DNA from 4 places in the Enterobacter sp. JBIWA008 genome. Region 2 is predicted to be linked to each of the others. Evidence: predicted binding sites of a transcription regulator. Region 2 holds the regulator's gene; each other region holds the start of a gene.
The links. The regulator CRP, encoded in region 2, controls carbon source genes, mostly activating them, when cyclic AMP is high. The targets are predictions, from matches to a motif close to ATGTGANNNNNNTCACAT.
Positions count from the first base shown of each region.

Region 1: the regulator CRP is predicted to act here: its motif matches at 1,625-1,642, upstream of bhsA (multiple stress resistance protein BhsA).
Region 3: the regulator CRP is predicted to act here: its motif matches at 2,321-2,338, upstream of ldtB (L,D-transpeptidase).
Region 4: the regulator CRP is predicted to act here: its motif matches at 1,427-1,444, upstream of rhaS (HTH-type transcriptional activator RhaS).

Region 1 is NZ_CP074149.1:1,917,481-1,921,203, reverse strand. It holds gene mfd (transcription-repair coupling factor) at 1-106, shown strand, start outside; gene KGP24_RS09285 (L,D-transpeptidase family protein) at 255-1,220, shown strand; gene bhsA (multiple stress resistance protein BhsA) at 1,296-1,553, opposite strand; gene comR (TetR family copper-responsive transcriptional repressor ComR) at 1,798-2,433, shown strand; gene KGP24_RS09270 (glycine zipper 2TM domain-containing protein) at 2,493-3,032, opposite strand; gene KGP24_RS09265 (NAD(P)/FAD-dependent oxidoreductase) at 3,226-3,723, opposite strand, start outside.
Region 2 is NZ_CP074149.1:4,432,287-4,436,009, forward strand. It holds gene KGP24_RS21595 (phosphoribulokinase) at 1-184, shown strand, start outside; gene KGP24_RS21600 (OsmC family protein) at 251-583, opposite strand; gene crp (cAMP-activated global transcriptional regulator CRP) at 967-1,599, shown strand; gene KGP24_RS21610 (YccS/YhfK family putative transporter) at 1,657-3,723, shown strand, end outside.
Region 3 is NZ_CP074149.1:1,516,285-1,520,007, forward strand. It holds gene KGP24_RS07370 (PTS transporter subunit EIIC) at 1-526, shown strand, start outside; gene KGP24_RS07375 (GntR family transcriptional regulator) at 542-1,258, shown strand; gene ldtB (L,D-transpeptidase) at 1,301-2,221, opposite strand; gene KGP24_RS07385 (ABC-F family ATPase) at 2,444-3,723, shown strand, end outside.
Region 4 is NZ_CP074149.1:4,716,909-4,720,631, forward strand. It holds gene rhaR (HTH-type transcriptional activator RhaR) at 1-388, opposite strand, end outside; gene rhaS (HTH-type transcriptional activator RhaS) at 462-1,298, opposite strand; gene rhaB (rhamnulokinase) at 1,600-3,069, shown strand; gene rhaA (L-rhamnose isomerase) at 3,066-3,723, shown strand, end outside.

The DNA of each region.
Region 1 (3,723 bases), 2.3 Mb from region 2:
TGGTCCAACCCGTCTGAAATTTACCCAGGAGCTGACGGAGCGCAAAACCCGTATGGAATGGGTGCGTAACTTCATGCGTCAGCTGGAAGAGAACGCGATCGCCTGACCTCCCTTCCCCCTGTTAGCCCAGCGCTACGGGGGGACAATTTACAAACTCTTTGCACTTCACCCGATCTTCCCGACACACCCATTCGCCATAATTATATTTAACGCCTTATAAAACAATAACCTTATCATTTGCATGGATTATGGTGATGATGATCTCTTCGCGTTTTACTCGCTGGATGACCCTGTTTGCGCTGGTAGCCACCGTCGCGGTTGCGCTTCCCGCTCGGGCAAACACCTGGGCCCTACCCCCTCCCGGCAGCAAGGTAGTGGGTGAGAACCGCTTTCACGTGGTTGAAAACAATGGGGGGTCACTGGAAGCGATTGCCAAAAAATATAACGTCGGTTTTCTGGCCCTGCTGCAGGCGAACCCCGGCGTCGATCCGTATGTCCCGCGCGCGGGCAGCGTACTGACCATCCCGTTACAGACTATCCTGCCGGACGCCCCGCGCGAGGGGATGGTGATTAACCTGGCCGAGCTGCGCCTGTACTATTACCCGCCGGGTAAAAACGAAGTGACGGTCTACCCTATTGGTATTGGCCAGCTGGGCGGCGACACGCTGACGCCAACAATGGTCACCACCGTCTCGGATAAACGCGCGAATCCAACCTGGACTCCGACGGCCAACATTCGCGCCCGCTATAAGGCCCAGGGGATCGATCTTCCCGCCGTGGTGCCGGCAGGTCCGGATAATCCAATGGGTCACCACGCGATCCGCCTCGCGGCATACGGCGGTGTTTACCTGCTGCACGGAACGAATGCGGACTTTGGCATCGGCATGCGCGTCAGCTCCGGCTGTATTCGTCTGCGCGATGACGATATCAAAACGCTGTTTAACGTCGTTACGCCGGGAACCAAAGTAAATATTATCAATACGCCGATTAAGGTTTCTGAGGAGCCCGGCGGCGTGCGGCTGGTTGAAATTCACCAGCCGTTATCGAAAAATATTGGCGACGATCCGCAGACGCTGCCCATTAACCTGAATGCCGCGATGGTAAGCTTCAAAACGAATGCGAATACCAATAGCGTGGTGATGGAGCGTGCGATGGAAGCGCGGTCAGGCATGCCGACCGACGTCACCCGGCATAACGGCGTCGTCGCGCAGTCGATGTAAATCAGAAATAAAAAAAGGCCCTGCTGAGCAGGGCCTTTTTTATTGCAGTGGCATAAATGAGGGTTTATGCCCGGCTTATTTGTAGATGACAGCCGTGCCGTGCAGGGTGTTAGGACCGGTCACGGAGGTGATGCGGTAAGATTTTGCACCCATCTCTTGCGCTTTTTGTGCCAGCTGATCTTCCAGGGAACCCAGGTTAGTACCGGCAGAGGCAGAGATTGTCCCGACTTTATGCTGGTCAGCTGGGGTGGATTGCACCTGTACAGCAGCAAAGCTTGCGAAAGAGAGTGAACTCAGGACAGCGGCAGCGATGAGGGTTTTTACGTTTTTCATGATGTTTACCTTTAGCAGATGAATTTGGAGGTCGTTAATCATTTAGTTAACGATCGATAGATAAATCATAAATGTGATCCAGGTCACGCGTCAACATAATTTTATAACGAGCGTTAACTTAATTTTAAAATTGTTATTTTTCATACATATATGATTAATTTATTTTTAAGCATTCTGGACTGGTGATGGGTTGCGTTTATTTTTATAATGGTCGTTCACCAAACCAACAGAGGACCAACGGCAAATGACAACCGATGTCACGAGTTGTGCGAAGAAAAGCCGTGGCCGACCAAAAGTGTTTGACAGGGATGCAGCGCTTGATAAGGCCATGACTCTCTTCTGGCAACATGGGTATGAAGCAACCTCGCTTTCCGATCTGGTAGAAGCCACCGGAGCCAAAGCGCCGACGCTGTATGCCGAATTTACCAATAAAGAGGGGCTGTTCAGGGCGGTGCTGGACAGGTACATTTCGCGCTTTGCGGCGAAACACGAAGCCCAGCTGTTCTGTGAAGAGAAAAGCGTCGAACAGGCGCTTCGCGACTATTTCACCGCCGTTGCGACCTGCTTCACCAGTAAAGACACTCCTGCGGGCTGCTTTATGATTAATACCTCTGCCACCCTGGCGGCGTCCTCTAAAGAGATTGCCAATACGGTGAAATCGCGACATGCCATGCAGGAGGAGACCCTCTGCGCATTTCTGGCGCAGCGTCAGCAGCGCGGTGAAATCCCTGCGCAGTGCAATCCTCAGCTTCTGGCGCAATACCTGAGCTGTATTTTGCAGGGGATGTCGATCAGCGCCCGTGAAGGAGCCACGCTGGAAAAACTGCAGAATATTAGCGAAACCACGCTGCGGCTGTGGCCTGAGCTACTCAAAATCTGACGCAAAAAAAAGCTCCTCAGCCTGAGCGCATGAGGAGCTAAATTCAGAGAACATCTTTTTTACACTTTGTTATTCAGAACCAGCTGGCCATTTCCATCCAGTGGAATTTGCGTGCCAGGGTCTTTATCCATGCGGATTTTGCCCTGCTGATCGCCAATTTTGTACGTTACGTCATAGCCCAGCATTTTTTCCGACTTGTCATAGACGGTTTTGCAGCGCTGCTGAGTTGTGGTGTAGGTATCACTATCCTGCATCGCACCCTGCACCTGGTTACCGGCATAGCCGCCACCCAGCGCGCCGACCACTGTCGCTACGTCTTTACCCCGGCCGCCGCCGAACTGATGACCAATCACGCCACCCGCTACCGCACCCAGAACAGAACCGGCAATGCGGTTTTCATCCTGGACAGGACGACGGTGCGTCACGGAGACGTTGCGGCACTCCTGACGAGGGGTTTTCACGGTTTCTTTAATCGGTGTAGCAGAAACCACCTGTGCATACTGCGGGCCGCGATCTAATACGTTGAGACTGGCAACGGCAGCCACACCTAACGCAGCCGCGACGCCAATCCCTATACCCGCCAACATTGATTTATTCACGGGACTTCCTCCTTTGTTGCTATTGGTAACAATTTTGCAATGGAGGCAACGCTTCGCCAATCAGATAAAGGATCAAAAAAGGGGTGTTGAAAGGAGATATATTGTATTTAGGAGAACTCTTAAGCACTCAAACTGTGATCTGCAGCATGAAATGCTAAAAACTCCCTCCGGTGGGCCCGGAGGGAGTGAAAGATTAGTGCAGCTTCAGACGCGGACGGATCACACGGTTGATTCTGCCCACCAGCATCATCAGCCCGGTTTTGAAATAGCCGTGCAGCGCAATCTGGTGCATACGGTACAGGGAGATATACACGAAGCGGGCAATGCGCCCTTCTACCATCATTGAGCCACGCATCAGGTTGCCCATCAGGCTGCCGACGGTAGAGAAGTTTGACAGTGACACCAGTGAACCGTGGTCTTTGTAGACATAGGCTTTCATTGGCTTGCCTTTGTACTGCGCCAGAATGTTGTGCAGTACCAGGCTTGCCATCTGGTGAGCGGCCTGCGCGCGCGGCGGCACGAATCCACCTTCAGGACGTGCACAGGAGGCGCAGTCACCGATGGCAAAGATTTCAGGGTCACGCGTGGTTTGCAGCGTTGGCTCAGTCACCAGCTGATTAATGCGGTTCGTTTCCAGACCGCCGATCTCTTTCATAAAGTCAGGCGCTTTGATACCTGCTGCCCAGACCAT
Region 2 (3,723 bases):
TGTGGTGATCCATTTCCGCAACCTCGACGGTATTGATTACCCCTGGCTGCTGGCCATGCTGCAGGGCTCGTTTATTTCGCACATGAATACGTTAGTGGTGCCGGGCGGTAAAATGGGGCTGGCGATGGAGCTCATCATGACGCCGCTGGTGGAGCGACTGATGGAAGGGAAGCAGATAGCGTGAACATGTTCCCTCTCCCAGTGGGAGAGGGTTAGAGTGAGGGCATCAACACGCACGATGCCCCATTAATTAGCCCTCGATCACTTCATACGAATGCGTGATTTTTACCGCTTTCTCCAGCATTAACGCCACAGAGCAGTACTTCTCCGCAGACAGGTCCACCGCACGCGAGACCGCCGCGTCTTTCAGCTCTTTACCGGTGACCACAAAGTGCAGGTTAATATGGGTGAACAGGCGTGGCGCCTCTTCGCGACGCTCTGACGTGAGTTTGACCTCACAATCCGTCACGTCATGACGACCTTTTTGCAGAATCGACACCACGTCAATGGCGCTGCATCCACCTGCCGCCATCAGCACCATTTCCATTGGGCTTGGCGCTTTATCGCCGGAGTTGCCGTCCATCAAAATCTGGTGTCCTGACGCGGACTAGCCCAGGAACGTTAAACCTTCAACCCATTTCACGCGCGCTTGCATATTCTTAAACTCCAACGTTGCATTTTTGGTGACAGATTACGCGTGCGTTACATTTCTCGCAATGGAAGGCGACCTGCATCATGCTGAAGCGAGACACCAGGAGACACGCGGCGAAAGCTATGCTAAAACACTCTGGATGCTACAGTAATACATTGACGTTACACATGTATGCAGAGGACATCAAACTTTACTGGCTGCGAAACGTTACGGTAGCCGACTTCCCAGGGTATGGGTAAGAATTCGATTGCAACCCCAGAGTCCGGATGCATCTGATGACTCTGGTGACAGCTTATAACAGAGGATAACAGCGCATGGTGCTTGGCAAACCGCAAACAGACCCGACTCTCGAATGGTTCTTGTCTCATTGCCACATTCATAAGTACCCATCAAAGAGCACGCTGATTCACCAGGGTGAAAAAGCGGAAACGTTGTATTACATCGTTAAAGGCTCGGTGGCAGTGCTGATCAAAGATGAAGAAGGGAAAGAGATGATCCTTTCTTATCTGAACCAGGGCGATTTCATCGGTGAACTGGGCCTGTTTGAAGAAGGCCAGGAACGTAGCGCCTGGGTTCGAGCAAAGACAGCATGTGAAGTGGCTGAAATTTCTTACAAGAAGTTCCGTCAGCTGATTCAGGTTAACCCTGATATCCTGATGCGTCTTTCTTCCCAGATGGCGCGCCGTCTCCAGGTCACCTCAGAGAAAGTGGGCAACCTCGCCTTCCTGGACGTGACTGGCCGCATCGCACAAACCCTGCTGAACCTGGCGAAACAGCCAGACGCAATGACCCACCCGGACGGCATGCAAATTAAAATTACCCGTCAGGAAATTGGTCAGATCGTCGGTTGCTCCCGCGAAACAGTGGGCCGTATCCTGAAAATGCTGGAAGATCAAAACCTGATCTCCGCCCACGGTAAAACCATCGTGGTCTACGGAACGCGTTAATTCCGCTTAAACGGCGTGCCATCGCAAGGTGTCACGCCGTTTTTGTCTCTACTCCCCATGTGGCGCAGGCTGATCTATCACCCGGAAGTTAACTACGCACTGCGACAAACGCTGGTGTTGTGTCTTCCTGTGGCCATAGGCCTGATCCTCGGACATCTTCAGCAAGGCCTGCTGTTTTCCCTCGTGCCCGCCTGCTGCAACATCGCCGGTCTGGACACGCCGCATAAGCGCTTTTTCAAACGACTGATTATCGGTGGCTGCCTGTTTGCCGGCTGCAGCCTCGCCGTACAGCTTTTACTGGCCCGGGATATCCCGCTGCCGCTGATCCTGACCGTGCTGGCAATGACCCTCGGCGTCACGGCAGAAATCAGTTCGCTGCACGCCCGCCTGCTTCCCGCTTCGCTGATTGCGGCCATCTTCACGTTGAGCCTCGCCGGGAACATGCCGGTGTGGGAGCCGCTGCTGATCTACGCCCTGGGGACACTGTGGTACGGGCTGTTCAACTGGTTCTGGTTCTGGCTGTGGCGCGAACAGCCGCTGCGTGAATCCCTGAGCCTGCTCTATGTGCAGCTTGCGGATTACTGCGAGGCCAAATACACCCTGCTCACCCAGCATACCGATCCGGAAAAATCCTTACCGCCCCTGCTGACGCGCCAGCAGAAGGTGGTGGATCTGATAAGCCAGTGCTATCAACAGCTGCATATGCTTGCCGCCAACAAGAACCACGAGTACAAACGGCTGCTGCGCACCTTCCAGGTCGGGCTGGATCTGCAGGAGCATATCTCCGTTAGCCTGCACCACCCGCAGGAGGTGCAAAAGCTGGTCGAGCGCAGCCATGCCGAAGCGGTGATCCGCTGGAACGCCCAGACCGTGTCCGCACGCCTGCGCGTGCTGGCCGATGATATTCTCTATCACCGCTACCCGACGCGCTTTAACATGGATAAGCAGCTGGGCGCGCTGGAGAAAATCGCCCGTCAGCATCCGGATAACCCGGTCGGCCATTTTGCCGCCTGGCACTTCAGCCGCATCGCTCGCGTGCTGCGCACGCAACGCCCGCTTTATCCCCGCGACCTGATGGCGGATAAGCAGAAACGTCTTCCGTTATTGCCCGCGCTCAGAAGCTATCTGTCTCTTAAATCGTCCGCCCTGCGCAACGCCGCCAGGATTAGCGTTATGCTCAGTACCGCCAGCCTGATGGGCATGGCGCTGCATCTGCCGAAACCGTACTGGATCTTAATGACCGTGCTGTTTGTCACCCAGAACGGCTACGGCGCCACGCGGGTGCGCATTCTGCATCGAGCTGGGGGAACGATGGCCGGGCTGATCATTGCGGGCGTGACGCTACACTTCCACGTGCCGGAAGGCTATACCCTGGCAGGGATGCTGGCGATCACGCTGGTGAGCTACCTGATTATCCGCAAAAACTACGGCTGGGCGATGGTAGGCTTTACGGTAACGGCGGTATACACCCTGCAGCTACTCACGCTCAATGGCGAACAGTTTATTGTCGCCAGGCTGATTGATACCCTGATCGGCTGCCTGATTGCCTTTGGCGGCATGGTCTGGCTGTGGCCGCAGTGGCAAAGCGGGCTGCTGCGCCAGAATGCCCACGACGCGCTGGAAGCGGATCAGGAGGCCATCAGGCTGATCCTCAGCGACAATCCTCAACCGACGCCGCTGGCCTGGCAGCGAATGAAGGTCAACCAGGCGCACAACGCCCTGTTTAACTCGCTCAACCAGGCGATGCAGGAGCCGGGCTTTAACTCGCACTATCTGGCAGATATGAAGCTCTGGGTGACGCACAGCCAGTTTATCGTCGAACACATCAACGCCATGACCACGCTGGCGCGCGAGCACACGATGCTGACGCCGGATCTGGCGCAGCGCTATTTGCAGTCTTGTGAAATTGCGTTGCAGAGGTGTCAACAGCGTCTGGAGTATGACGCGCCGGGTGAGTCGGGAGATTCGAATATTCTGGAAGCGCCGGAGACGTTGACCCACGGCCCAATGAGCACCCTGGAGCAGCATTTGCAGCGCGTACTGGGGCATCTGAACACCATGCACACCATTTCGTCGGTGGCATGGCGTCAGCGTCCACATCACGGGGTTTGGTTAATCCGTCGG
Region 3 (3,723 bases), 1.9 Mb from region 2:
GGAGCCGTTCCTGCTGATCAACACCAACGAGAACATGCTGGCCTTCGCCAACGGCCAGCCAATTCCGCATATCATCAACAACATCTTCGTGCCGACGTTCGGCATGGTGGGCGGCACGGGCAGCACGATCTCGCTGCTGATTGCCATCTTTATCTTCTCCCGACAAAAGTCGGCGAAGCAGGTGGCGCGTCTGTCGCTGGCGCCCGGTTTATTCAACATAAACGAGCCGGTGATTTTTGGCCTGCCGATTGTGTTTAACCTGCCGCTGATGATCCCGTTTGTGCTGCTGCCCGCCATCGGCATTTACTTCGCCTGGCTTTGCACCACCCTGGGGTTAATGTCGCGCTGCGTAGTGATGATCCCGTGGACCACACCGCCAATTCTCAGCGCCTGGCTGGCCACGGCGGGAGACTGGCGGGCGGTGGTGGTGCAGTTGGCAATCATCATATTTGGTGTATTCTTCTACCTGCCTTTCCTCAAAATTGCCGAGCGAGTGGCCTTGAAAAACAGCGGGATAGAAAACTAACTGAAAGGAAGGACGATGGCGGCGAAGTACATCACCATAGCGCGGGAAATCAAGAAACGCATTATCAGCCAGCAGTACGCCGCCCATGAACCGCTTCCGGACCAGTTTGCGCTGGCGGCTGAGTTTAGCACCAGCCGGATGACCATCCAGCAGGCGATGCGCCAGCTGATTGTTGAAGGTCTGGTTTATACCCGTCAGGGGCAGGGCACCTTTATCCGCAAAAACTTCCTGCAGCTCTCGCAGTGGGATCTCTCCGGCAGCGACTATTTCGGTGCGACCAAAACCTGGGCGCATCTGGGCACGGTGACCAGCCGGGTGGTGCATTTCGAGCTGCGCTTCCCGAACGACAAAGAGCAGGCGTCGCTGATGATTAACGCCGATGCGCCGATCTATGACTTCATTCGTCTACGCTTGCTGAACGGCGAACCTATGTCGCTGGATTCCACCGTGATGCCGATGAATCTGGTACCGGGCCTGACGAAAACCCATCTTGAAGGTTCGGTGTTCCAGTACGTGCAGGAGACGCTGGGGCTGAAAATTATGGGGTCATACCGGGTGGTGCGGGCGCTTAAGCCCAGCGCGCTGGACAGGGAGCATCTGGTCTGCGAGGAAACCGATCCGGTGCTGGAGGTGGAGCAGGTCATTTATCTGGAGGATGGCACGCCGCTGGAGTATGCCCACTGCCACTATCGGTACGACCACGGCGGGATAGTCATCGTGAATAACGGATAAAAAAAAGCGGGCAACGAGGCCCGCTTTTTTAATGCTTCTCTATCAGTTCAAACGCACCGGCATACCGGAGCGGTTCTGCACGGCCTGGTCAACAATCGCCGTTTCTACGTCTGGCTGAGAAGTCACCGCCTGCACCGCGCTGTTCAGCGTAACAGGAACGACTTCGTTATTGTTGATCTGGTCTTCGCTGGTGGACAGCGGGTTGTGCACTTCAATGTAGCGGCTGCCGTCTGGCTCTGAGGTCGCCTTCACTGGTTCGTTGATGAACTGCACGCGCGTACCGACCGGCACGTTTTCGAACAGGAATTTGATGTCGTCGTTACGCAGGCGCACGCAGCCGTGGCTTACGCGCAGGCCGATGCCGAAGTTGGCGTTGGTACCGTGGATAGCGTACAGGCGGCCAATATACAGCGCGTACAGGCCCATTGGGTTATCCGGGCCTGCCGGTACAACGGCTGGCAGCGGTTCGCCCGCAGCGATGTATTCCGCGTGCATTTTGGCAGTTGGGGTCCAGGTTGGGCCCGCTTTCTTACGCTCAACTTTGGTGGTCCAGTTCAGCGGAGTGTCTTTGCCCAGCTGGCCGATACCGATTGGCAGCACGATCACGGTGTTGGTGCCTTTCGGGTAGTAATACAGACGCATTTCGGCGCTGTTAATCACGATACCTTCATGAACGGTATCCGGCAGGATCAGCTGCTGAGGAATATTCAGCACGGTACCCGCTTTCGGCAGATACGGGTCAACGCCCGGGTTCGCTTCCAGCATGTTAGACAGACCCAGCTGGTACTGCGCAGCAAAATACTCCAGCGGCTGAGAGTTACCTTCTGGTACCGTCACAACCTGGTTCTGGCCCACCAGACGGCTACCGTCTGTTGGCAGGGGATACGTCACCGCAGACGCGGTCTTACAAAAACCTACTACGGCTAACGCCGCCGCAAAAAGCGTTGTTAATTTCATGTTCATGTTGTGCGAGGTATCTAAGCCATTCTGGCGATGAGTTGATAAGTCTGAATCTGTGATGGGAGCGCATTATATGTGCATTCCCGCTTACAGGGAATTCAGATGTGTACGAAATCACATTTTTTTCGACTTTGTTAAAGTTTAGTGGATTGCCGCAACACGGGATCTCAATTCGGAATTGTGGCATAATGCCGTGTTTATCACACTTTTCGCAGGAATCTCCCCGTGTTAGTTACCAGCAACGTCACTATGCAGTTTGGCAGTAAGCCGCTGTTCGAAAATATTTCCGTCAAATTTGGCGGCGGCAACCGTTACGGCCTGATTGGTGCCAACGGTAGCGGTAAATCCACCTTTATGAAGATCCTCGGCGGTGACCTGGAGCCGACGCTCGGTAACGTATCGCTCGACCCTAACGAGCGTATCGGTAAGCTGCGTCAGGATCAGTTCGCCTTCGAAGAGTTCACCGTGCTCGACACCGTGATCATGGGGCATGGGGAGCTGTGGGAAGTGAAGCAGGAGCGCGATCGCATTTACGCGCTGGCCGAAATGAGCGAAGAAGACGGCTATAAGGTGGCCGATCTGGAAACGCAGTATGGTGAGATGGACGGCTACTCTGCGGAAGCGCGCGCGGGCGAGCTGCTGCTGGGCGTAGGTATTCCGGTTGAACAGCATTACGGCCCGATGAGCGAAGTCGCGCCAGGCTGGAAGCTGCGCGTGCTGCTGGCACAGGCGCTGTTCTCTAACCCGGACATCCTGCTGCTCGACGAACCGACGAACAACCTGGACATCGACACCATCCGCTGGCTGGAGCAGACGCTGAACGATCGCGACAGCACCATGATCATCATTTCGCACGACCGTCACTTCCTGAACATGGTCTGTACGCACATGGCGGATCTGGACTACGGCGAGCTGCGCGTTTATCCGGGCAACTACGACGAATACATGACGGCGGCCACCCAGGCGCGTGAACGTCTGCTGGCGGATAACGCCAAGAAGAAAGCGCAGATTGCTGACCTGCAGTCCTTCGTCAGCCGCTTTAGCGCCAACGCCTCTAAGTCGCGCCAGGCTACCTCCCGTGCGCGTCAGATTGACAAAATCAAGCTGGACGAAGTCAAAGCCTCCAGCCGTCAGAACCCGTTTATCCGCTTCGAGCAGGACAAGAAACTGTTCCGTAACGCGCTGGAAGTGGAAGCCCTGGCAAAAGGCTTTGAGAACGGCCCGCTGTTTAAAAAATTCAACCTGCTGCTGGAAGTGGGCGAGAAGATTGCCATCCTCGGCGCCAACGGCGTGGGTAAATCCACCATGCTGAAAACCCTGGTCGGCGAACTGCAGCCGGACAACGGCACCGTGAAGTGGTCTGAAAACGCGCAGATTGGTTACTACGCTCAGGACCATGAGTACGAGTTCGAAAACGACCTCACCGTCTTCGACTGGATGAGCCAGTGGAAGCAGGAGGGCGACGACGAGCAGGCGGTGCGCAGCATTCTGGGTCGTCTGCTGTT
Region 4 (3,723 bases), 280 kb from region 2:
TAACCTGCCGCACCTGAGCCATGCCGTTACTGCTTAAGCGCCAGTGCGGAGAACCCTTAGCATCAAGAAAGCCCGGAATGCTCGCGGCCCAGTCCACGTTAAGCCTGAGCCTTTCCGGACAGTAAATAACGTTCTGCAGCACCAGGTCGTTAACCGAGGCGTAGGAGTGTTTATCCTCCGCGCGAATGTAGAACAGATCGCCGCGCGTAATGCGGTAGGGACGGTCGTTGAGGATGTGAAGGCCGTTACCGCGCCACACCAGCACCAGCTCGCAAAACTCGTGGGTATGTTCGGCAAAGACGTCTTGCGGGTAGCGATCGGCCACCGTGACGGCCTGACTCGCGGAGGCATAAAAATCATCTTTGCGAAGAATTAACTGAGCAGCCACATCACGACCTCTACGCCGAATAACCTGACACTATTAGCTTTTTTGCGGAAATAAAACGGTGACTGCCCTCGCGTTACTGAAGCATCGCGTCTTTCCCTTGACGAATATCGCGCGGCGACCAGCTAAATTCCCGGCGAAACAGCGTTGAAAAGTGATTGCTGTCGCCAAAACCGCAGCAGTAGGCAATATCTGTAACGCTTTCGTCGGTATGACGTAAAAGATGACGCGCTTTGATCAGGCGCAGACGGTTAAGGTAGCGCTGCGGCGTCAGCCCGGTGTGCTGCTTAAGCTGGCGATGCAGGGTGCGCAGCGACAGTGAAAAATCATCCGCAAGCGTTTCCCAGCAGACGTCCTCAGCGAAATGATCTTCCAGCCAGGCCATCAGATGGTTCAGGCGCGCGTTATTATCTTCCAGCCCTTCAACCAGACTGCTGCGGCGCAGCAGCACCAGAAGCTGCATAAACAGCAGTTCGCGCGAGGCAATGGCGTGCGTCTCCTGCCCCTCCTCGCTCTTCTCCATCTGGCTCACCAGCTGACGCACCTGCTGCAGGATGGACTGATTCACCCGCCAGTGCGACGGATAGTGTCCGTCCTGCTCCTGGGGCAACAGCTGATTCAGCCCCGAAAGAAACTGGAACGCGTCCGGGGAACGGTAGAGCACATTAGTCAGATACAGGTTGTCGGTATGTTCATACAGGTGCCGATCGTGGTCACGCACGAAGCACACCGTACCGCCGCTGATGGTATAGGGCTGGCCATTGAAGACATGAATCCCCGTCCCGCGCTCAACAATCACAATCTCATGAAAATCATGATGATGCTCCGGAAACGCGGCCTGAGGAAGCCGCGGCTCAATCGCGACAGGCAAACCTCCTGAAGGAAAAAAATCCACGCTGTGCAATATGGTCATAACGGCCTCCACCAATGAAAAATGTTCTCAAAATAGTAATTAAGGCCTCCCACACTCACCTTCAATTTTTGGCAGTAAACCTCGCAAAAGCTGTCCATTTTTCAAGAAACAGGGGGAAAGATCGGGAAATGCGGTCAGCGTCACACTGTCTGAGAACCCCGCCGCTGCTGGAAACTGTGAACTCCCTCACATTCACCTTTGCTTTCTTGCCAGCGCGAGATTTGGCCTGTCAGTGGTGAGAAGGTGACTTTTTCTTCCCTTTTTTACACTCACCGCTAATGACTTAAGAAAGGACCCGACCATGACTTTTCGCCATTGTGTGGCTGTCGATTTAGGCGCATCCAGCGGCCGCGTAATGCTCGCGAGCTGGGACCGTGAGCAGCACACGCTTTCGCTTCGCGAAATGCACCGTTTCGCCAACTTTCTGCAAAAGCAGGACGGTTTTGAGGCCTGGGATATCGATGCCCTGGAGGCGGAGATCCGTATCGGACTGAACAACGTTTGCGACGATGGCATTCGCATCGACAGCATCGGCATTGATACCTGGGGCGTGGACTACGTTCTGCTTGATAGCCATGGCGAGCGCGTCGGCTTGCCGGTTTCTTATCGCGACAGCCGCACCGACGGCCTGATGGCGCACGCTATCGCCCAGCTTGGCAAGGACAACATCTACGGGCGCAGCGGCATTCAGTTTCTGCCGTTTAACACGCTTTATCAGCTGCGTGCTTTGGTCGAGCAACAGCCGGAGCTGGTCGCAGACGTGGCCCATGCTCTGCTGATCCCGGACTACCTGAGCTATCGCCTGACCGGCAACATGAACTGGGAATATACCAACGCCACCACCACGCAGCTGGTCAACATCAACTCGGATAGCTGGGATGAACATCTGCTGGCCTGGACGGGGGCGTCGCCTTCCTGGTTCGGCACACCAACCCACCCGGGTAACGTGATCGGTCACTGGATTTGCCCCCAGGGGAATGCAATCCCTGTCGTTGCCGTCGCCAGCCACGATACCGCCAGCGCGGTGATAGCGTCCCCACTTGCGAGCAAAGACGCGGCTTACCTCTCGTCCGGCACCTGGTCGCTGATGGGCTTTGAGAGCAAAACCCCGTACACCAGCGATGCCGCGATGGCCGCAAACATTACCAACGAAGGCGGTGCCGAAGGGCGCTACCGCGTACTGAAAAACATCATGGGGCTGTGGCTGCTCCAGCGGGTGCTAAGAGAGCAGAACATTACCGACCTGCCTGCGCTTATCGCCGAAACCGAGAAGCTGAAGGCCTGCACTTTCCTGATCAACCCGAACGACGATCGCTTTATAAACCCGGCGCACATGAGCGCCGAAATTCAGGCCGCCTGCGTTGAGGGCGGGCAGCCGGTGCCGTCCAGCCCTTCCGAACTGGCGCGCTGCATTTTTGACAGCCTCGCCCTGCTGTATGCCGACATCCTCAGCGAGCTGGCGAGCCTTCGCGGAAAACCGTTCAGCCAGCTGCACATCGTGGGCGGCGGCTGCCAGAACCAGCTGCTGAACCAGCTCTGCGCCGATGCCTGCGGCATCACCGTGGTGGCAGGTCCCGTGGAGGCCTCCACGCTCGGCAACATCGGCATTCAGCTGATGACCCTGGACGAACTTTCCAACGTTGACGACTTCCGTTCGGTAGTGGCGGCGAACGCCAGCCTGACCACTTTCACCTCCAATCCCTGCAGTGAAATTGCTCGCTTTCGGGCGCAGTTTCAGCAAAACCGACTGACTAAGGAGCTTTGTGCATGACAACTCAATTAGAACAAGCCTGGGGCCTGGCTAAACAGCGTTTCGCCGCCGTCGGCGTGGATGTCGAAGAGGCGCTGCGCCAGCTCGACCGTCTGCCCGTATCCATGCACTGCTGGCAGGGCGATGACGTCGCCGGTTTCGAGAACCCGGGCGGTTCCCTGACGGGTGGTATTCAGGCCACCGGTAACTACCCAGGCAAAGCGCGTAACGCAACCGAACTGCGCGCCGACCTGGAGCTGGCGCTGAGCCTGATCCCGGGGCCAAAACGCCTGAACCTGCACGCGATTTATCTCGAATCCGACGAGCCGGTGGCGCGCAACGAAATCAAACCGGAACACTTTAAGAACTGGGTAGAGTGGGCCAAAGCCAACAGGCTGGGCCTGGACTTTAATCCGTCCTGCTTCTCACATCCACTGAGCGCGGACGGTTTTACCCTCGCCCACGCTGACGACGATATCCGCCAGTTCTGGATCGACCACGTGAAGGCCAGCCGCCGCGTCTCGGCGTATTTCGGCGAGCAGCTCGGCACGCCGTCGGTGATGAACATCTGGATCCCGGACGGCATGAAGGACATCACCGTCAATCGTCTGGCTCCGCGCCAGCGCCTGCTGGCCGCGCTCGATGAGGCCATCAGCGAGAGGCTGGACCCGGCGC